Regions from separate parts of the Streptomyces sp. NPDC036764 genome, predicted to be linked through region 3. Evidence: predicted binding sites of a transcription regulator. Region 3 holds the regulator's gene; each other region holds the start of a gene.
What was found. The regulator HrcA, encoded in region 3, represses chaperone genes, less so after heat shock. The targets are predictions, from matches to a motif close to TTNGCACTCNGNNNNNCNGAGTGCNAA.

Region 1 (7,095 bases), on a different contig from region 3:
TGGCGCTGTGCCCCGGGTTCGTGCGCACGGAATTCCATGAGCGGGCCGGCATGGGGACGGACAACATTCCGGGGTGGATGTGGCTGGACGCGGACAAACTGGTGTCCGCGGCACTGGGGGACCTGGCCCGGGGGAAGTCGCTGTCCATTCCGGATCCCCGTTACAAGGCACTCATGGGGGCGGCGAAGTTGGTGCCCCGGGGAATGCTCGGGGGGATCAGTTCCCGCACCGGGCGCAAGTACGGGCCGCAGTAGACGGGCCGACAGGCACAGCCCCCCATCCGCGACGACAATGGAAGTGTCCAGCCGCACCCAGCCCCACCGGGAGGCGACGGCGTCATGACCTTCGTGCAGCTCATCGATTGCAGGACCAGCCGGTTCGACGAGATGAACGGGCTGATGGACAGGTGGGTCGAGCAGACCAAGGGGAAACGGACGGCGACACACGACGTCATCGGGAAGGACCGCTCCGACTCGGGGCACTTCATCGAGATCGTGGAGTTCGCTTCGTACGAGGACGCGATGCGGAACTCGAACCTCCCCGAGACCGATCGGATCTTCCAGGAGATGGTCGCGCTCTGCGACGAGACGCCGACGTTCACCGATCTCGACGTGGTGCGGGACGAGCAGCTCAATGTGCTGGCCGCGCGTAGCTTCTTCGAGGACATGGGGAGGATGGCGCCGGAGGCCATCGGGAACCATCTCACCGACGACTACGTGGACAACGATCCGTCGTATCCGGAGCCGGTGCGCGGCGTCGGCGGGATCCAGGAGCAGTACGCCGGGTGGCGCGCCGCCTTCGACTTCGCCTTTCGGATCGACGACCAGATGGCCCAGGGCGACCAGGTGTGCACGCGCTGGACGTGGAGCGCCCGGCACACGGGTGAGTTCCTGGGGATCCCGGCGACCGGGCAGGACGTGACCATGCAGGGCATGACCTGGCAGCGGTTGCGGGACGGCAGGATCTGCGAGAGCCACTGGCTGTACGACCGGGCCGGGCTGCTGGAGCAGCTAGGGGTACTCGGTCAGTGAAGCCCGCGAAGGGGAAAGCCCCGGTCCCGCGCGTATGTGCGGGACCGGGGCCTTCTACGAGCGTCTGAGCTCAGTGGGCGTGTCCGTGGCCGTGGCCACCGGCAGCCGGCTCTTCCTCTTCCTTCTTCTCGACGACCAGGGTCTCGGTCGTCAGGAGCAGGGAGGCGATGGAGGCGGCGTTCTCCAGGGCGGAGCGGGTGACCTTGACCGGGTCGATGACGCCGGCCTTGACCAGGTCGCCGTACTCGCCGGTCGCGGCGTTGAAGCCCTGGCCCTTGTCGAGCTCGGCGACCTTGGAGGTGATGACGTAACCCTCCAGGCCGGCGTTCTCGGCGATCCAGCGCAGCGGCTCGACGACCGCGCGACGGACGACGGCGACACCGGTGGCCTCGTCGCCGGTCTTGCCCAGACCGCCTTCGAGCACCTTCGCGGCGTGCACCAGCGCGGAGCCACCACCGGAGACGATGCCCTCCTCGACCGCGGCGCGGGTCGCGGAGATGGCGTCCTCCAGACGGTGCTTCTTCTCCTTCAGCTCCACCTCGGTGGCGGCGCCGACCTTGATCACGCACACGCCGCCGGCCAGCTTCGCGAGGCGCTCCTGGAGCTTCTCGCGGTCCCAGTCGGAGTCGGTGTTCTCGATCTCGGCCTTGATCTGGCCGACGCGGCCCGTGACGTCCGCGGAGTCGCCGGCGCCGTCGACGACCGTGGTGTCGTCCTTGGTGACGGTGACGCGGCGGGCGCTGCCGAGCACGTCCAGGTCGGCCTGGTCGAGCTTGAGGCCGACCTCCTCGGAGATGACCGTGGCGCCGGTGAGGACCGCGAGGTCCTGCAGCATCGCCTTGCGGCGGTCACCGAAGCCGGGGGCCTTGACCGCGACCGCGTTGAAGGTGCCGCGGATCTTGTTGACGACCAGGGTCGACAGGGCCTCGCCGTCGACGTCCTCGGCGATGATCAGCAGCGGCTTGGAGCCACCCGACTGGATGACCTTCTCCAGCAGCGGCAGCAGGTCCTGGATGGAGGAGATCTTGCCCTGGTTGATGAGGATGTACGGGTCCTCCAGGACGGCCTCCATGCGCTCCTGGTCCGTCACGAAGTACGGCGACAGGTAGCCCTTGTCGAAGGCCATGCCCTCGGTGAAGTCCAGCTCCAGACCGAAGGTGTTGGACTCCTCGACGGTGATGACACCGTCCTTGCCGACCTTGTCCATCGCCTCGGCGATGAGCTCGCCGACCTGGCTGTCCTGGGCGGACAGGCCGGCCACGGCAGCGATGTCGGACTTCTCGTCGATCGGGCGGGCGGTCGCGAGGAGCTCCTCGGAGATCGCGGCCACGGCCGCGTCGATGCCCTTCTTCAGCAGCGCCGGGGAGGCACCCGCGGCGACGTTCCTCAGGCCCTCGCGGACCAGCGCCTGGGCCAGCACGGTGGCGGTGGTGGTGCCGTCGCCAGCGATGTCGTTGGTCTTGGTCGCCACCTCCTTCACGAGCTGGGCGCCGAGGTTCTCGAACGGGTCCTCGATCTCGACCTCACGGGCGATCGTGACACCGTCGTTGGTGATGGTGGGCGCGCCGAACTTCTTGTCGATGACGACGTTGCGGCCCTTGGGGCCGATCGTCACCTTGACCGTGTCGGCAAGCTTGTTGACGCCGCGCTCGAGGGCGCGACGGGCGTCCTCGTCGAACTTCAGGATCTTCGCCATGGGAGCGGTTCAGCCCTCTCGGAAAACGTGGGTGAAACGAACTGCGCCCCTGACGCCCGGCTTCATAAGGTCGCGGGGGCCCGGGGCGCAGCTCACAAGCAAAAGTGCTTGAAGTGAATTACTTCTCGATGATCGCGAGCACGTCGCGAGCCGAGAGGACGAGGTACTCCTCGCCGTTGTACTTCACCTCGGTGCCGCCGTACTTGCTGTACAGCACGATGTCGCCGGTCTTGACGTCGAGCGGCAGGCGCTCGCCGTTCTCGAAGCGGCCCGGGCCCACGGCCAGGACGACGCCCTCCTGGGGCTTCTCCTTGGCGGTGTCCGGGATGACCAGGCCAGAGGCGGTGGTCTGCTCGGCGTCGAGCGGCTGGACCACGATGCGGTCCTCAAGCGGCTTGATGGCAACCTTGGAGCTGGTGGTCGTCACGATCCGACCTCCCCCTTCGGAGATCTCACGGGGTTAACTGTCTGAGGTGGCGACCAGGTGGATCCGTCGTCGCGGGTGCCGGACCTGCCCGTCGCGTTGTTGGCACTCTCCAGTGGGGAGTGCCAGAGCTGAGACTATGACCGCGATTAGCACTCGGTCAAGCGGACTGCTAATTCGCTGCGCTGGCCGAGCCGCGTTCGGGTGACAGGTGCTGTCAGTGGGCGGCGTTGGCGTGGCCGTCTGGGGGCTGCCGCCCCAGACCCCCGCCATCGGCCTGAACGGCCTCGTCCTCAAGCGCCGGACGGGCTGTATTTGCCTGGACCGGCGCCGAAGGCATCCCTCGGACGCCGGGCTCTCAGACGTAGTCCTCCAACCGGCCCACCGTCAGCCCGCGCTTGTGGACCTCCCGCAGCAGGCGTGTCGTCCGCTCCCGCAGGCTCAGCCCGGCCGGCTCACCCGAAGGGACGGACACGATGTCCCCGGCGCGCAACCGGGCGGGCCCCTCGGCGTACGTCAGTCCGCCGTCGCCCTCCATCGCCGCCCGCCACAGCACGACCGCCGTGACACCGCAGTCGGCGGCGGCGCGGAGCGTGGTGGTGTCGTACGTGCCGTAGGGCGGGCGGAAGAGACGGGGGCGGATGCCGAAGCGGGCGCTGAGCTTGTTCTGCTGGCCGCAGATCTCGGCGCGCTGGCCGGCGTACGGCAGGCCGCGCAGGGCGGCGTGGTCGAGGGTGTGGTTCTGGATCGACGCGCCCACCGAGCGCAGGCGCGCGAAGTGGCCGTAACCCGGGCCGACCACGCTGTCGGTGAGGAACATGCTCACGGGCAGCCGCAGCTCACGGACCATGTCGACGAAGCGGGGGTCCTTCTCGGCGCCGTCGTCGTAGGTGAGGAAGACGACCCGGTCGCGGGTGGGTACGTGATGCACGACGGGCAGCCGGTCGCCGGCCGGGCGCGGCGGCTTGCGGACGGGCGGGGACGGGGGCGCGGACAGCGGGGCGCTCAAGCCCCAGCGGCGGTACGGCTGTTCCGTGTGCGTGGGGTTCTTCGCCGAGCGTGGCGACCGCTCGGCCGATCCTCCGCGGGGGTCGGCCGGACCGGCCGGCTGCGCACAGCCCGCGAGCAGGGCGGACGCCAGGACCACCGCCGCGAGGGCCCGCGACCCCGGCGTCCGCGCCGATCTCACAGGTAGTCCTCCAGCCGCGCCACCGCGTACCCCTCGGCCGTCACCTTGTTCAGGAACCGGCGGATCATGTCGGGCATTGTGCCCTTCCAGTCCTCCCGGCCCCGGAAATGACTGAGCACGATGTCACCCGGTCGGATCTTCCGGTCCCACTCGCGGTAGTCCCAGTGGTCGACGAAGACCTCCTCGTTCCACAGCGGGACGTACTCGATGCCGCAGGACTTCGCGGCGCGCAGGCTGTTGCGGTTGTAGTTGCCGAAGGGCGGGCGGAAGAGCAGCGGGCGCTTGCCGTAGTGCTCCTCGATGACCTCCTGCATGCCGCAGATCTCGTGCTGCTGGCGGCGATAGGACAGGGCCGGGAGGTAGGGGTGGTGCAGGGTGTGGTTGTTCAGGACCACGCCGCTGCGCTGCATCCGCCTGAAGTAGCCGTAGTCGTCCTTGATCAGGTAGTTGCTGAGGAAGGCGGTGTACGGCACCTGGAGGTCGCTCATCATCCGCAGGAACGTCGGGTCCTTCTCGGCGCCGTCGTCGATGGTGAGGAAGACGACCCGCTGTTTGGTCGGGACGGTCGTGAAGACCGGTGGCAGGCCAAGCTCCTCGTGTCCGTCGACCTCGAAGCCTTCGCGGGTGGTGATCTTCGGCTTCTGGGCGGGGGGTGGCGGGGGCGTGAGCGGGACGCCGTCCAGGCGCCAGCGGCGGGCGGCGGCGATGCGCGAGGTGCGGGCCTCCTGGGCCGACTGGAACTTCTTGGCCTGCGGGTTCGCACTGGTGGCCGGGGGCGGCGACTTGAGCGGCCGCCGGCTCGGCGTGGAGCCCGCGGCCTCGGATCCGTCTCCCGGCCCGGACACCCCTTCCGGACCTGACGCGCCTCCTGCCCGGGGTACGGCTCCGGCCCCGGATCCGCCGGGCTGCGCACAGCCGGAGGCGATGGCGGCCGCGACGAGCACGGCGATGGCGCCGCGGGCGCGCGCATGCCGGGCCGTCCGCCGACGGCGCCCTACGACCATCGCCCCATTTCCGGCGCTTTTGTCATTTTGTACTACTAGTCGCATGGAGCCGGATCCTGGCAGGCTCCCGCCCCGAACCCGGGCCGACACCGCCGCAGCCGACGGACCATCCACCGACTGGCCCACAGCGAGGGCGGTGCGCCGCGTGCCGACGGCCGGTGAGAGTGCGCCGCGCGCCGACAGCCAGTGGGAGTGCGCCGCGCGCCCACCGCCGGTGGGCGGTACGCCACCCCTGCCGCACCTGGCCGACAATGTTCCGGTGAACGACCACCTCGCCTCCCTCTCCCGCCTCCTCACCCCCGAGGGCCGCGCCCTCCTCGACGCCGTCCGTGACACGGACCCGGCCGACGAACTCGCCGTCGCCACCCGGCTGCGCCGCGAGCACCCCGCCGAGCTGGTGTCGGCGGCTCTCGGGCAGGCGCGGCTGCGGCAGCGGGCGGTGGCGAAGTTCGGGGCGGCGGACGCGGGGCGGATGTTCTTCACGCCGAACGGGGTCGAGCAGTCGACGCGCGCGAGTGTGGCGGCGTACCGGGCCGGGCGGATGAAGGAGCTGGGCATCGGCTCGGTCGCCGACCTGTGCTGCGGGATCGGGGGCGACGCCATCGCGTTGGCGCGGGCAGGGATCCGGGTGCTGGCGGTGGACCGGGATCCGGCGACGGTCGCGGCGGCACGGGCGAACGCCGAGGCCCTCGGGCTCGCCGACCTCATCGAGGTGCGGGAGGCGGACGTCACCGGAGTGGACACCAGCGGCTACGACGCCGTGTTCGTCGACCCTGCCCGGCGTGGCGGTCCATCAAGGGGGGCCGCGCGAAGCGCGTCGGTGAGGGGTGGCGGTCGGGTGACGGGCGGGCGGATCTTCGATCCCGAGGCGTACTCGCCGCCGCTTTCGTGGGCCGTGGAAGCGGCGCGCAAGGCCCCTCGCGCCGCGCTGAAGATCGCACCCGGCGTCCCCCACGAGGCGATCCCCGACGACGCCGAGGCCGAGTGGATCTCGGACGGCGGGGACGTGAAGGAGGCGGTGCTGTGGTTCGGCACCGCCGCCGGGGCGATCCGCGCCACCCTGCTGCCGGGCCCGCGCCCGCTGCTCTCCCGCGGCCTGCCCGACCCCGAGGTCCGGCCCGTCGGGCGGTACTTGTACGAGCCCGACGGCGCCGTGATCCGCGCGCATCTGGTCGCCGAGGTCGCCGACCAGCTCAACGGCGGGCTCGTCGACGCGACCATCGCGTACGTCACGGCGGACGAGCTGCGGCCGACGCCGTACGCGACGGCGTACGAGATCACCGATCAACTCCCCTTCAACGTCAAGAAGTTGAAGGCGCTGCTGCGCGAGCGCGAGGTGGGCATCCTGACCGTGAAGAAGCGTGGCTCCGCCGTCGAGCCGGAGGAGCTGCGCAAGAAGGTCAAGCCGCAGGGGCCGAACTCGGCGACGGTGTTCCTGACCCGGGTGGCGGGGGCGCCGACGATGCTGGTCGGACGGCCCGCCTAGTCACGCTCCGGCGTCCGCGGCCCGCCTCAGCAGCATCTCCCGCTCCGGCTCGTTCCGCGTCAGCGTCGCCGCGCGCTCGAACTCCGCCCGTGCCTCCGCCGTACGGCCCAGGCGCTGGAGCAGGTCGCCGCGGACGCTCGGCAGCAAGTGGTAGTCCCGCAGGGCGGGTTCGGCGGCGATGGCGTCGACGATCTCCAGGGCGGGCTGCGGGCCCTCGGCCATCGACACGGCGACCGCGCGGTTCAACTCGACCACCGGGGAGGGC
Region 2 (7,095 bases), on a different contig from region 3:
GGGATCACACCGGAGGCCAGGCCCTGGAGCACGCGTCCGACGATCATCGGGACCAGCGCGTCGCTCAGGGCGCAGACGACGGAGCCGGCCACCAGCAGGACGACGCTGACCAGCAGCATCCGCCGCTTGCCGTACATGTCGCCGAGCCGGCCCATCACGGGCGTCGCCACGGCCGCGGCGAGCAGCGTCGCCGTGACCGCCCAGGCGGTGTCCGAGGCCGGGGCGTCCAGCAGCTTGGGCAGTTCCGGGACGATCGGGATGACCAGTGTCTGCATCAGCGAGACGACGATTCCGGCGAAGGCCAGCACCGCCACCACGGCGTTCGACCGAGGCAGGGCGCCGCCGCCCGCCTCGGCGGGAGGAGCAGGGGCGTGGGACATGGCGGAGCCTCCGTGGGCGTACGAGCAGGAAGGTGGCCGACCGGCCTGACTGATTGACCTAGGCAACCTTAAGTCAGTTGATTGACTTACTCAAGCGACACAGGTCACGCCCCGCCCGGGCCCAGGTCACGCCCCGCCCGGGCCCAGGTCCCGCCCCCGCCCGGACGCAGGTCACGCCCCGCCCGGGCCCAGGTCCCGCCCCCGCCCGGACGCAGGTCACGCCCCCGCCCGGGCGCCGATCACGCTCCGGGCCAAGGCGTACCCGGCTCAGCCCTCCCGATCCACCATCGCCCGCACCTGACCCTCGTCCAGCTCGTACACCGTCTCGTGCGCCCGGGGATCGCGTGCGTGGAAGGTGTGGAACAGCGGCCCGTCCGCTCCGCCCAGCTCCACCAGCGACGCCGACGCCCCGCGCACCACCCGTTCCGTGCCGGGTGCCGTCGTCAGGTCGACGCGGCTGACGACACCGGGGGTGACCCAGACCGGCACCGCGGCCAGGAAGCCGAAGAGCTGGAGGTGGTAGTGCCCGGCCAGGACGAGGCGTACGTCGCTGCCCCGGATCACCGCCGCGAGGTCGCCGGGGTCGCGCAGGCCGAAGACCGGCTGGGTCGCCGAGATGTCGAGGGCGATCGGCGGATGGTGGAGGGCGAGGACGGTGCCCTGCTGGGTCGGGGCGCTCAACACGCCCTTCAGCCAGTCGAGTTGGGCCGAGCCCAGCCGGCCGTGCACCTTCCCCGGCACCAGCGAGTCCAGCGTCACCAGCCGCACGCCCCCGACCGTGCTCACGGCCGCCCGCTCACCGGCCGCGGAGTCCAGTACCAGCTCCGGCTCCGCATGACCGCTGCCCAGCACCTTGCCGAAGGCCACGCGTTCGTCATGGTTGCCGGTCGTGTAGAAGACCGGCGCGGCGAGCGTCCGCGCGAACTCGCCCACCAGTTCCCGTACGGTCGTGTACGCCTCCACGGCGCCGTCGTCCGCGATGTCCCCCGTGACGACGATCGCGTCGACGCCCCGCAGGTGCCTCAGCTCGGCGAGCAACAGCCGCAGCGAGTCGGTGGCGTTGACACCGTGCCTGTCGGGGGCGTCGGTCTTCCGGATATGGGTGTCGGAGAGATGAAGGATCCTCATCTCTCCGACGGTAGCCGCGAGCCGGGGCTCAGCTCAGGGACTTCAGCGACGCCGCGTCGTACGGCGCCAGGTCACCGAAGCGGCCCTCCAGCACCTTCGCCGCCCACTCGGGGTCCTGGAGCAGCGCGCGGCCGACGGCGACGAAGTCGAACTCCTCGGACTCCAGCCGGTCCAGAAGGTCGTCGAGGCCCTTGAGCCCGGAGCCCTGTCCGACGAACGCGCCCAGGAACTCGCCGTCCAGGCCGACCGAGCCGACGGTGATGGCGGGCTTGCCGGTCAGCTTCTTCGTCCAGCCCGCGAGGTTGAGGTCGGAGCCGTCGAACTCCGGGATCCAGTAGCGGCGGGTGGAGGCGTGGAAGGCGTCGACGCCGGCCGCGGCGAGCGGGGCCAGGATGGCCTCCAGCTCCTCCGGGGTCTCGGCGAGGCGCGCGTCGTAGGCCTCCTGCTTCCACTGCGAGTAGCGGAAGATGACGGGGAAGTCCGGGGAGACCCGCTCGCGTACGGCGGCCACGATCTCCGCGCCGAACTTGGTACGGGCGACCGCGTCACCGCCGTAGGCGTCCGTGCGGCGGTTGGTGCCCTCCCACAGGAACTGGTCGACGAGGTAGCCGTGGGCGCCGTGGATCTCCACGCCGTCGAAGCCGATGCGCTCGGCGTCCGCGGCGGCCTCGGCGAAGGCGCCGATCACGTCGTCCAGGTCGCTGCGGGTCATCGCCCTGCCGGTGGCCTCGGCGGCACCGATGCGCAGCCCGGAGGGGCCGACGGCAGGGGCTTCCGCGTAGGGCGGCTGGCCCTGCTGACGCACCATGCCGATGTGCCAGAGCTGCGGCACGATGGTGCCGCCCGCCGCGTGTACCGCGTCGGCGACCTTCGCCCATCCGGCGAGCTGCTCCTCGCCGTGGAACCGCGGCACCCGGTCACTCTGACCGGCCGACTCGTGCCCGACGTACGTCCCCTCGGTCACGATCAGCCCCACCCCGGCACCGGCCCGGCGCGCGTAGTACGACACCACGTCCTCCCCGGGAACGCCGCCCGGCGAGAACATGCGGGTCATCGGCGCCATCACGATGCGGTTGGGAACGGTGAGGCCGTTGATCGCGGTCGGCCGGGAGAGGATCTGGGCCGCGCGGGAGGCGGCGGGCTGGGTGACGGTCACGTAGGAGCTCCTGGGAAGCGGGTTCTGTTTATACCGAGCGGTATGTGCGTACGCATTGTTGCACCACATTAAGCAACGACGGGTGTGAGGTCGCGCATTCCCAGGAGGGGGTTCTGTTTCGTGTGCGGGTGCGGGTACGTGTGGGCTGGTCGCGCAGTTCCCCGCGCCCCTTAGCGGCGCGGGGAACTGCGCGAGCAACCACGAACCACGCGCAGCCGCCGAAACACCGAGGGCGGCACCCCCTGTCGCAACAGGGGGTGCCGCCCTCGGTAAGGACGTTGATCAACCGGAGGCCAGGGCCCCCGAGGTCGATCAGAAGTCCATGTCACCGCCCGGCATGCCGCCACCGGCAGGCGCGGCGGCCTTCTCCGGCTTGTCGGCGATGACGGCCTCGGTGGTGAGGAACAGCGCGGCGATCGACGCGGCGTTCTGCAGCGCGGAACGCGTCACCTTCGCCGGGTCGATGATGCCCTCGGCGACCAGGTCGACGTACTCACCGGTCGCGGCGTTCAGGCCGTGACCCGGGGTGAGGTTGCGGACCTTCTCCACCACGACGCCGCCCTCGAGGCCGGCGTTGACGGCGATCTGCTTCAGCGGGGCCTCAAGGGCGAGCTTGACGGCGGCAGCGCCGGTCGCCTCGTCACCCTCCAGCTCCAGCTTCTCGAAGACACCGGAGGCCTGGAGCAGGGCCACGCCACCACCGGCGACGATGCCCTCCTCGACGGCCGCCTTGGCGTTGCGCACGGCGTCCTCGATGCGGTGCTTGCGCTCCTTGAGCTCCACCTCGGTGGCGGCACCGGCCTTGATGACGGCCACGCCGCCCGCGAGCTTCGCCAGGCGCTCCTGGAGCTTCTCGCGGTCGTAGTCCGAGTCGCTGTTCTCGATCTCGGCGCGGATCTGGTTCACACGGCCGCCGACCTGGTCCGAAGAACCGGCACCGTCGACGATCGTGGTCTCGTCCTTGGTGATGACGACCTTGCGGGCACGGCCCAGCAGGTCCAGGGAGGTGTTCTCGAGCTTGAGACCGACCTCCTCGGAGATGACCTCGCCACCGGTGAGGATGGCGATGTCGTTCAGCATCGCCTTGCGACGGTCACCGAAGCCCGGGGCCTTGACGGCGACGGACTTGAAGGTGCCGCGGATCTTGTTGACGACCAGGGTCGACAGGGCCTCGCCCTCGACGTCCTCGGCGATGATCAGCAGCGGCTTGCCCGACTGCATGACCTTCTCCAGGAGCGGGAGCAGGTCCTTGACGGAGCCGATCTTGGAGTTGGCGATCAGGATGTACGGGTCGTCGAGCGACGCCTCCATACGCTCCATGTCGGTGGCGAAGTACGCCGAGATGTAGCCCTTGTCGAAGCGCATACCCTCGGTGAGTTCCAGCTCCAGACCGAAGGTCTGGGACTCCTCGACGGTGATGACGCCTTCCTTGCCGACCTTGTCCATCGCCTCGGCGATGAGCTCGCCGATCTGGGTGTCGGCGGCGGAGATGGAGGCCGTGGAGGCGATCTGCTCCTTGGTCTCGACGTCCTTCGCCTGCTCCAGCAGGGCGGCGGAGACGGCCTCGACGGCGCGCTCGATACCGCGCTTGAGGGCCATCGGGTTGGCGCCGGCGGCTACGTTGCGCAGGCCCTCCTTGACCAGGGCCTGGGCGAGAACGGTCGCGGTGGTCGTACCGTCACCGGCGACGTCGTCCGTCTTCTTGGCGACTTCCTTGACCAGCTCGGCGCCGATCTTCTCGTACGGGTCCTCGAGCTCGATCTCCTTGGCGATGGAGACACCATCGTTGGTGATCGTGGGGGCGCCCCACTTCTTCTCGAGGACGACGTTGCGGCCCTTGGGGCCGAGCGTCACCTTCACGGCGTCCGCGAGCTGGTTCATGCCGCGCTCGAGGCCGCGCCGCGCCTCCTCGTCGAACGCGATGATCTTGGCCATGTGAAGTGGTCCCTCCAGGACTGGGGGTGATTCCTTCGGACCGCGCCCGCGCCCGCGACGGACGGCTCGCCGGCCTCGTGGTTCCTTGCCCCACCCGGCCTGCGGGCCTCACCGACCCGGTCCTTCGTTGTCACTCTCACCTTCAGAGTGCTAACGCAATGATTAGCACTCGACCCATGCGAGTGCAAGCGGCTCTCGGGGATCGGGCGGGGCGCTCCGCCGGGCGCGAACGGACCGCGAACGGGTTCTGAGCACGGCGAAGGGCCCGCACCCCGGGAGGTGCGGGCCCTTCGAAGAAGTACGTCGCTGCTGTTAGTCGACGCGTGCTTCAGCCGGTCGCCAGACGGACCATGTCCGCCTGCGGCCCCTTCTGGCCCTGCGAGATCTCGAATTCGACCCGCTGGCCTTCCTCCAGGGTGCGGTAACCGTCCATCTGGATCGCGCTGTAGTGGACGAAAACATCCGCACCACCGTCGACCGCGATGAAGCCGTACCCCTTCTCCGCGTTGAACCACTTGACGGTGCCCTGAGCCATGCCTAACTCCCCTATTACTGGCCCTTGCACAGATCCACACTTCGCGGATCCGGGTCAGACCTCACCCCCCATCGGTCGGGGGCGTGCGCCGGAACGCGTCGACCGCGGCTGAATGTATCTGCCCAACTGCCGTCTGCAACAGGTCAATCGGACGAGAAATCCGGGCACGACCGGTCGGGAATGTGGGGACAATTCCCCTGACTTCAGGTCAAGTCGGACCTGACAAAAGGAACAGAAGCCGCAAAAAACCCGCACACTTTGGCTACTTCTTGTCGGGCGTACGGCAAGAATCAAGGGCAACCGACTCGGAGATCGGCGGCACGTTCCCCAACTGTACCTCGCTCAACCACACAGAATTGCCCCCTCCGCTTCTCTCACGGAGGGGGCAATTCGGTGAACTCTCAGTAACCCGTGTTACCGATGGTAATGATCGGTCATTCTGTCAGCCGCCGGCGACGGCCGGGATGATGGAAACGCCCGCACCGTCCGGGGTCGCCGTCTCCAGGCCCTGCTCGAAACGCACGTCGTCGTCATTGACGTAGACATTGACGAAGCGCCGCAGCTTGCCCTGGTCGTCCAGCACCCGGGCGGCGATCCCCGTGTGGTTCTTCTCCAGGTCGGCGATGACCTCGGCGAGGTTGGCACCATCGGCGGCGACCTCGGCCTGCCCGCCGGTGTAGGTGCGCAGGATGGTGGGGATGCGAACGGTCACGCTCATGCGAGGCCAGCCTCTCGGAAGGAGTCCAGGTTCGGGCGGATGGTGGCGGTGAGGCCGGTACCGGCCACCGCGTCGAGGGTCTTGAGGCCGTCGCCGGTGTTGAGGACGACCGTGGTCTTCGTGGGGTCGAGGACACCGCTCTCGATCAGCTTCTTCGTCACGCCCACGGTCACCCCGCCGGCGGTCTCCGCGAAGATGCCCTCGGTCCGGGCGAGGATCTTGATCGCGTCGACGACCTGCTCGTCCGTCACATCCTCCACGAACCCGCCGGTGCGGCGCGCGATGTCGAGGACGTACGGGCCGTCGGCCGGGTTGCCGATGGCCAGCGACTTGGCGATGGTGTTCGGCTTCTGGGGGCGGACCACGTCGTGGCCGGCCTTGAAGGCGGTCGACACCGGCGAGCAGCCCTCGGCCTGCGCACCGAAGATCTTGTACGGCCGGTCCTCGACGAGCCCGAGCTTGATCAGCTCCTGGAGCCCCTTGTCGATCTTCGTGAGCTGCGAGCCGGAGGCGATCGGGACGACCAACTGGTCCGGGAGCCGCCAGCCGAGCTGCTCGCAGATCTCGTACGCCAGGGTCTTGGAGCCCTCGGCGTAGTAGGGCCGCAGGTTGACGTTGACGAAGCCCCAGCCCTCGCCGGCCGGGTCGCCGATCAACTCGGAGCAGAAACGGTTCACGTCGTCGTAATTGCCCTCGATGCCGACGAGCTCGCCGCCGTAGATCGCGGCCATGACGACCTTGCCCTGCTCCAGGTCGTGCGGGATGAACACGCACGAGCGGAAGCCGGCGCGGGCGGCCGCGGCACCCACCGCGCCGGCCAGGTTGCCGGTGGAGGAGCAGGAGAGCGTGGTGAAGCCGAAGGCGCGGGCGGCCTCCAGGGCCTGGGCGACGACACGGTCCTTGAAGGAGTGCGTCGGGTTGCCGGAGTCGTCCTTGATGTACAGGCCGCCGGTCACACCCAGCTCGCCGGCGAGGTTGTCGGCCTTGACGAGCTTGGTCCAGCCGGGGTTGAGGTTCGGCTTGTCGGCGACGTCGGCCGGGACGGGCAGCAGCGGCGCGTAACGCCAGATGTTCGCGGGACCCGCTTCGATCTGCTTGCGGAGCTCCTCGGTGTCGTAGGCCGAGAAGTCGTAGGCGATCTCCAGCGGGCCGAAACACTCCTCGCACGCGAAGACCGGGCCGAGCGGTACCCGGTGGCCGCACTCGCGGCAGGAGAGCGCCGCGGCGGGGCCGAGGTCTACGG
Region 3 (7,095 bases):
CGACGACGAACACCGGAGCGGTCATCCGGCCGCACCGCCCTTCGGGAAGGCCGACAACGCTGTCGACGCGGCGTCCAACTCGGCGACCAGGACCTCCACCAGCCGCCCGGCGGAGAGTTCGCGGGCCATGCGGTGCCCCTGCCCGGCCCACAGCGCCATGCCCTGCGGGTCGCCGGACGCGGCGGCCTTCTTGCGCAGGGGCGAGGTGAGGTGGTGGACCTCGGGGTAGGCGGCGGGGGCGTACGGGCCGTGCTCGCGCATGAAGCGGTTGACGAGGCCGCGCGCGGGACGTCCGGAGAACGCGCGCGTCAGCTCGGTGCGGACGAACAGCGGGTTGGTCAGCGCCTGCTTGTGCAGGGCGTTGGCGCCGGACTCCGGGGTGACGAGGAAGGCGGTGCCGAGCTGTGCGGCACTGGCGCCGGCCGCGAGGGCGGCGGCGATCTGGCTGCCGCGCATGATGCCGCCGGCGGCGACCAGCGGGAGGCTCACGGTCTCGCGGACCTGGGCGATGAGCGACAGCAGCCCTATTCCGGTGCCGTCGGTCTCGGGGTTGTCGCGATGGGTGCCCTGGTGGCCGCCGGCCTCGACGCCCTGCACGATCACGGCGTCGGCGCCGGCCCGCTGCACGGCGAGGGCCTCGTCGGGGGTGGTGGCGGTGACGAGGGTGACGGTGCCGGCGCGGCGCAGGGACTCCAGTACGTCGGCGCTGGGCACGCCGAAGTGGAAGGAGACGACGGGCACCGGGTTGTCGAGCAGCACGGCGAGCTTGGCGTCGTAGCCGTCGTCGCGGCCGCTGTCCGGGTCCCCCAGCTCGACCTCGTACCAGGCGGCCTCACCGGCGAGCTGATGGGAGTAGACGTCCACGGCCGCGGCGTCGGCGTACTCGGGCTGCGGCATGAACAGGTTGACGCCGAAGGGCCGCTGGGTCAGCCCGCGCAGTTGCTTGATCTCCTGGTACATCCCGTCGGCGGTTTTGTACCCGGCGGCGAGAAACCCCAGCCCGCCGGCCTCGCCCACGGCGGCGGCGAGGTGCGGCACGGAGACGCCGCCCGCCATGGGGGCCTGCACGATCGGATGGGGGAAGAGACCGGTCAGCGCGGAGGACATGACGGCATGTTGTCACGTCCTCCGAACAAGTCCGAATCGGCCCTGTGCCCCGGCATCGGGCCGGGGAAAATCAGCCCGTCCGGCGTTTGAGGACGAGGCCCGTTCAGGGCCGAAGCGGGGGTCTGGGGGCGGCGGCCCCCAGCCACGGAGCCGCAACCCCCACGCACCGGTCAGCGACCGTTGAACGCGTCCTTCAGCCGCGAGAACAGCCCTTGCTGACCCGGCTGGAACTGCCCCTGCGGGCGCTCCTCGCCGCGGAGCTTGGCCAGCTCGCGCAGGAGGCGTTCCTGTTCGGGGTCCAGCTTGGTCGGGGTCTGTACCTCGACGTGCACGATGAGGTCGCCCCGGCCGCCGCCGCGCAGATGCGTGACGCCGCGTCCGTGCAGCGGGATCGACTGGCCGGACTGGGTGCCGGGCCGGATGTCGACCTCCTCCATGCCGTCCAGCGTCTCCAGCGGCACCTTCGTGCCGAGGCACGCCGCCGTCATCGGGATCGTCACCGTGCAGTGCAGGTCGTCGCCGCGCCGCTGGAAGGTCGAGTGCGGCAGCTCGTGGATCTCGACGTACAGGTCACCGGCCGGACCGCCACCCGGCCCGACCTCGCCCTCGCCGGCGAGCTGGATCCGGGTGCCGTTGTCGACACCTGCGGGGATCTTGACCGTGAGGGTGCGCCGGGACCGTACGCGGCCGTCGCCCGCGCACTCGGGGCACGGCGTCGGGACGACGGTGCCGAAGCCCTGGCACTGCGGACACGGCCGCGACGTCATGACCTGGCCCAGGAAGGACCGCGTCACCTGCGACACCTCACCGCGGCCGCGGCACATGTCACATGTCTGGGCGGAGGTGCCGGGTGCGGCCCCTTCACCGTTACAGGTGTTGCAGACGACGGCCGTGTCGACCTGGATGTCCTTCGTCGTACCGAAGGCCGCCTCGTCGAGCTCGACCTCCAGCCGGATCATCGCGTCCTGGCCGCGCCGGGTGCGCGAGCGCGGACCGCGCTGGGACGCCGTACCGAAGAACGCGTCCATGATGTCCGAGAAGTTTCCGAAGCCGCCGGCGCCGAAGCCGCCCGCACCCGCGCCGCCCGCCTGGGACAGCGGGTCGCCGCCGAGGTCGTAGACCTGCTTCTTCTGCGGGTCCGACAGCACCTCGTAAGCGGCGTTGATCTCCTTGAACCGCTCTTGGGTCTTCGGATCAGGGTTGACGTCCGGGTGCAGCTCGCGGGCGAGCCGCCGGAAGGCCTTCTTGATCTCTTCCTGCGACGCGTCGCGACGCACGCCGAGCACGGCGTAGTAGTCCGTGGCCACTTACGACTCCGCCAGGATCTGTCCGACGTAACGTGCCACTGCGCGTACCGCTCCCATCGTTCCCGGGTAATCCATGCGGGTCGGTCCGACCACGCCGAGCTTGGCGACTGCCTCGCCGCCCGAACCGTAGCCCACCGACACGACAGACGTGGAGTTGAGTCCCTCATAGGCGTTCTCGTGCCCGATGCGCACGGTCATGCCCGAATCCCCGGCCTCGCCAAGCAACTTGAGGAGCACGACCTGCTCCTCCAGCGCCTCCAGGACCGGTCGGATGGTGAGGGGGAAGTCATGCCCGAAGCGGGTGAGATTGGCGGTGCCGCCGATCATCAGCCGCTCCTCGTTCTCCTCGACGAGCGTCTCCAGGAGGGTGGAGAGCACGGTCGAGACGGTGCCGCGGTCCTCGATGTCGAAGGCCTCGGGGAGGTCCTCGACGAGCCTCGGCACATCGCTGAAGCGCCGCCCCGCGACCTTGCTGTTCAGCCGCGCCCGCAGATCCGCGAGCGAGGTCTCGCCGAACGGTGCCGGGCAGTCGATCATCCGCTGCTCGACCCGACCGGTGTCCGTGATCAGCACGAGCATCACCCGCGCGGGGGCGAGCGAGAGCAGCTCGACATGCCGGACGGTGGACCGGGTCAGCGACGGGTACTGCACGACGGCGACCTGCCGGGTGAGCTGCGCGAGCAGCCGTACGGTCCGGGCCACCACGTCGTCGAGGTCGACGGCGCCGTCGAGGAAGTTCTGGATGGCGCGCCGCTCGGGCGGGGTCATCGGCTTGACGCCGGCGAGTTTGTCGACGAACAGCCGGTAGCCCTTGTCGGTGGGGATGCGCCCGGCACTGGTGTGCGGCTGCGCGATGAAGCCCTCGTCCTCCAGGGCCGCCATGTCGTTGCGCACGGTCGCCGGGGAGACGCCGAGGTTGTGCCGCTCGGTGAGCGCCTTGGAGCCGACCGGCTCCTCCGTCCCGACGTAGTCCTGGACGATGGCGCGCAGCACCTGGAGCCGTCGTTCGCTCAGCATCTCGCGCACACCTCCAGAAGTCGTTCCCCTTGGCATCTTTCCTGGCACTCTGTCCGTCCGAGTGCCAGCCGTCCCCGGCCCAGTGTACGGCGGTGGGGTACACCCCGGGCAAGGCCGGGCCAAGTCCGCCGTGCTCGGCGGTGGTGTCTTGGCTAGCGTCGCCGTATGACGGTGACTTGGGAAGAGCTGGGGTGGGAGCGGCTGGCGTCCGGGGTGGGCCGGTGCCGGCTTCCGGTGTGGGACTGCACGGCGGGGCTGGTCGTGGGGGACGGCACCGCGCTGATCGTCGACGCCGGGTCGAGCCTCGCGGAGGGCGTGCGGTTGCGTACGCAGGCGCAGTGGCTCGCCGGTCACCGTGTGACCCATCTCGCGCTGACCCATCCCCACTTCGACCATGTCTTCGGTGCGGCGGCGTTCGCGGGCACGGAGGTCTACGGCCCGGTCGGCATGGACACGGTGCTCGACGGCCGGCAGGCGCACGAGGAGCTGCGTGCCGACGCGGTGGGCAACGGACTGGATCCGGCCGCGGCGGAGGAGGCGGTGGACGCGCTGATCCGCCCCCACCACCAGGTCAGCGGCGAGTGGACGCTCGACCTGGGCGGTGGCCGCGGGGTGCTGCTGGCGAACGTGGGTCCCGCCCACACCGCCCACGACCTGGCGGTGCTCGTGCCGGGCGAGGTCTCCGGTGATCGGGAGGTGGTCTTCTGCGGCGATCTGGTGGAGGAGTCGGGCGAGCCCCAGGCCGGCCGCGACGCCGTTCCGTCGCAGTGGCCGGCCGCCCTGGACCGGCTGCTCGCCCTGGGCGGCGAGGACGCTCTGTACGTACCCGGTCACGGAGCGGTGGTGGACGCGGAGTTCGTGCGGCGGCAGCGAGACGAGCTGGCATCCAGATTCGGCGTGTCGCAGTGACCGTGGGGGTGCTTCTCCTATCGTCATCCGAATGCGCCAGTACTCCGCCGACCTGACCCCGCCCTGGAAGAAGCCCAGACCCGTCCCCGAGGTCCCGGCGGAACCCGGCCTGGTGGTCGAGGAGCCCGGCACGGGTTTCTGCGGCGCGGTGATCCGCTGCGAGGCGGGCACGGTGACCCTGGAGGACCGCTTCGGCAAGCACCGGGTGTTCCCGCTGGAGCCGCGCGGGTTCCTGCTGGAGGGCAAGGCGGTGACGCTCGTCCGGCCGACCGGCGCGGCCCCGGTACGCCCCACCCGTACGGCATCCGGTTCGGTGGCCGTCCCCGGCGCCCGCGCCCGCGTCGCCCGCGCCGGCCGTATCTACGTCGAGGGCCGCCACGACGCCGAGCTGGTCGAGAAGGTGTGGGGCGACGACCTGCGCATCGAGGGCGTGGTCGTGGAGTACCTGGAGGGCGTCGACGACCTGCCGTCGATCGTGACCGAATTCGCACCCGGCCCGGACGCGCGGCTGGGAGTCCTGGTGGACCACCTGCTGCCCGGCACCAAGGAGTGGCGCATCGCCGAGTCGGTGACGAGCGAGCACGCCCTGGTGGTGGGCCACCCGTACATCGACATCTGGGAGGCGGTGAAGCCCTCGGCCCTCGGGATCGAGGCGTGGCCCCGGGTCCCGCACGGGCAGGACTGGAAGACCGGGGTGTGCCGGGCCATGGGATGGCCGCCGGAGAACACCGGGGCGGTGTGGCAGGCGATCCTGAAGCGGGTGGGGTCCTACCGGGACCTGGAGCCGGAGTTGCTGGGGCGGGTGGAGGAACTGATCGACTTCGTCACGACACCGGCCTAGGACCCGCCACCGGGCCGACCGGGTGCGCCCGCTCAGTCCACCACGTCCCGCACCACCGCGTCCGCCAGCAGCCGCCCCCGCAGCGTCAGCACCGCTCGCCCCTCGTCGTACGGCCCCTGGTCCAGGAGCCCGTCCGACAGGGCTCGGCGGGACGCCCGCAGGCCCTCCTCCCGCAGCAGTGCCAGGGGCACGCCCTCGCGCAGCCGCAGCTCCAGCAGGATGCGCTCGACGCGGCGGTCCTCCTCGGACAGCAGCTCGCGTCCCGCGCCCGGTGAGCGCCCCGCCGCCAGCGCCGCCGCGTACGCTCCCGGATGCTTGACGTTCCACCAGCGCACCCCGCCGACGTGCGAGTGGGCTCCGGGGCCCGCGCCCCACCAGTCGGCGCCGCGCCAGTACAGCTCGTTGTGCAGGCAGCGGGCGGCCTCGGAGGTGGCCCAGTTGGAGACCTCGTACCAGTCGAAACCGGCCGCCTTGAAGGTCTCCTCGGCGATCAGGTACCGGTCCGCGTGCACGTCGTCGTCCGTCATCGGGACCTCGCCCCGGCGGATGCGGCGGGCGAGCTGGGTGCCCTCCTCGACGATCAGGGCGTACGCCGACACATGGTCCGGTCCGGCGCCGAGCGCCGCCTCCAGCGAGGCCCGCCAGTCGTCGTCGGACTCGCCGGGGGTGCCGTAGATCAGGTCGAGGTTGACGTGCTCGAAGCCGGCCGCGCGGGCTTCCGCCACGCAGGCCTCGGGGCGGCCGGGGGTGTGGGTGCGGTCGAGGATCTTCAGCACGTGCTGCTTCGCGCTCTGCATGCCGAAGGAGATCCGGTTGAAGCCGCCCTCGCGGAGCGTGGCGAGATATGCCGGGTCCACCGACTCCGGGTTCGCCTCCGTCGTGATCTCCGCGTCCGGCGCCAGGCCGAACTCGTCGCGGATCGCCCCCAGCATCCGTACGAGATCAGCGGCGGCCAGCAGGGTGGGCGTACCGCCGCCGACGAAGACCGTGCGGACCTCGCGCTGGTCGTCGCCGAGGACCTTGCGGGCCAGGCGGATCTCGTCGACGAGGGTCTCGGCGTAGTTGTCGCGGGATGCCAGCACTCCGCCCGTGCCGCGCAGCTCGGTCGCGGTGTAGGTGTTGAAGTCGCAGTAGCCGCAGCGGGTCGCGCAGTACGGGACGTGCAGATAGAAGCCGAGGGGGCGGTCGGCGGTCCCGGTCAGTGCGGAGGCGGGCAGCGCGCCGTCGTCGGGAACGGGCTCGCCGTCGGGGAGTGCGGAGGGCATGGGTTCCATTGTCCCGTACTCCGCCGGTGTCCCCTCCCGCCGGTCACTCGGCCTGGAGCACCAGCAGCGCCAGGTCGTCCTCCGGCGGGCGGCCGCCGAACTCGTGCACCAGCCGGCGGATCCGTTCCGCGATCAGCTCGGCGTTCAGGCCCGCGCACCCGGCGAGCGCGGTCGCGAGGCCGTCGCCGTCGTCGAACTGGCGGGGGCCGCTGCGCCGCTCCGTCACCCCGTCGGTCACGCACAGCAGGGTGTCGCCGGAGCGCAGCTCGAAGGTCTCGCTGGTGTACGTGGCGTCCTCGACGACCCCGAGGAGGGTCTGTGGCTGCGCGGCGGTGTGGACCTCGCCGTCAGCGCCGAGCAGAAGGGGCAGCGGGTGGCCGGCGGAGGCGAGGGTGCAGCGGATGCCGCCGTCGAAGGGGGTGAGCTCGCCGTAGAGGAGGGACAGGAAGCGCGTCTGCGGGCCGTCGCCGGGCGCTGCCGGGCCGACGAGGGCGCGGGCGGCGGCGTCGGCGGCCTCCGTGGCGTCGTCGAGGAGGAGCTGGTTGAGGCGGTCCAGGACGTCGGAGACGCGGTAGCCCTCGCGGGCGAGGAGCCGCAGCCAGGGCCGTGCGATGCCGATCACGACGGCCGCCTCGGGGCCCTTGCCCTG

Region 1: a site for HrcA is predicted at 3,301-3,327, ahead of groES (co-chaperone GroES). Genes of this name have one in related genera too.
Region 2: a site for HrcA is predicted at 4,762-4,788, ahead of groL (chaperonin GroEL). Genes of this name have one in related genera too.

Annotation. Positions count from the first base shown of each region.
Region 1 covers NZ_JBVJPT010000019.1:113,546-120,640, reverse strand. The annotation lists gene ACZ69Q_RS41710 (SDR family NAD(P)-dependent oxidoreductase) at 1-254, shown strand, start outside; gene ACZ69Q_RS41705 (ester cyclase) at 339-1,031, shown strand; gene groL (chaperonin GroEL) at 1,102-2,727, opposite strand; gene groES (co-chaperone GroES) at 2,846-3,154, opposite strand; gene ACZ69Q_RS41690 (polysaccharide deacetylase family protein) at 3,510-4,340, opposite strand; gene ACZ69Q_RS41685 (polysaccharide deacetylase family protein) at 4,337-5,344, opposite strand; gene ACZ69Q_RS41680 (THUMP-like domain-containing protein) at 5,604-6,830, shown strand; gene ACZ69Q_RS41675 (RNA polymerase sigma factor) at 6,831-7,095, opposite strand, start outside.
Region 2 covers NZ_JBVJPT010000008.1:151,940-159,034, reverse strand. The annotation lists gene ACZ69Q_RS27590 (MFS transporter) at 1-380, opposite strand, end outside; gene ACZ69Q_RS27585 (metallophosphoesterase family protein) at 648-1,508, opposite strand; gene ACZ69Q_RS27580 (NADH:flavin oxidoreductase) at 1,537-2,664, opposite strand; gene groL (chaperonin GroEL) at 2,977-4,599, opposite strand; gene ACZ69Q_RS27570 (cold-shock protein) at 4,928-5,134, opposite strand; gene ACZ69Q_RS27565 (MoaD/ThiS family protein) at 5,577-5,852, opposite strand; gene thrC (threonine synthase) at 5,849-7,095, opposite strand, start outside.
Region 3 covers NZ_JBVJPT010000009.1:109,322-116,416, forward strand. The annotation lists gene ACZ69Q_RS29065 (16S rRNA (uracil(1498)-N(3))-methyltransferase) at 1-25, opposite strand, end outside; gene ACZ69Q_RS29070 (nitronate monooxygenase) at 22-1,107, opposite strand; gene dnaJ (molecular chaperone DnaJ) at 1,278-2,414, opposite strand; gene hrcA (heat-inducible transcriptional repressor HrcA) at 2,415-3,431, opposite strand; gene ACZ69Q_RS29085 (MBL fold metallo-hydrolase) at 3,597-4,340, shown strand; gene ACZ69Q_RS29090 (DUF3097 domain-containing protein) at 4,372-5,181, shown strand; gene hemW (radical SAM family heme chaperone HemW) at 5,214-6,446, opposite strand; gene ACZ69Q_RS29100 (SpoIIE family protein phosphatase) at 6,490-7,095, opposite strand, start outside.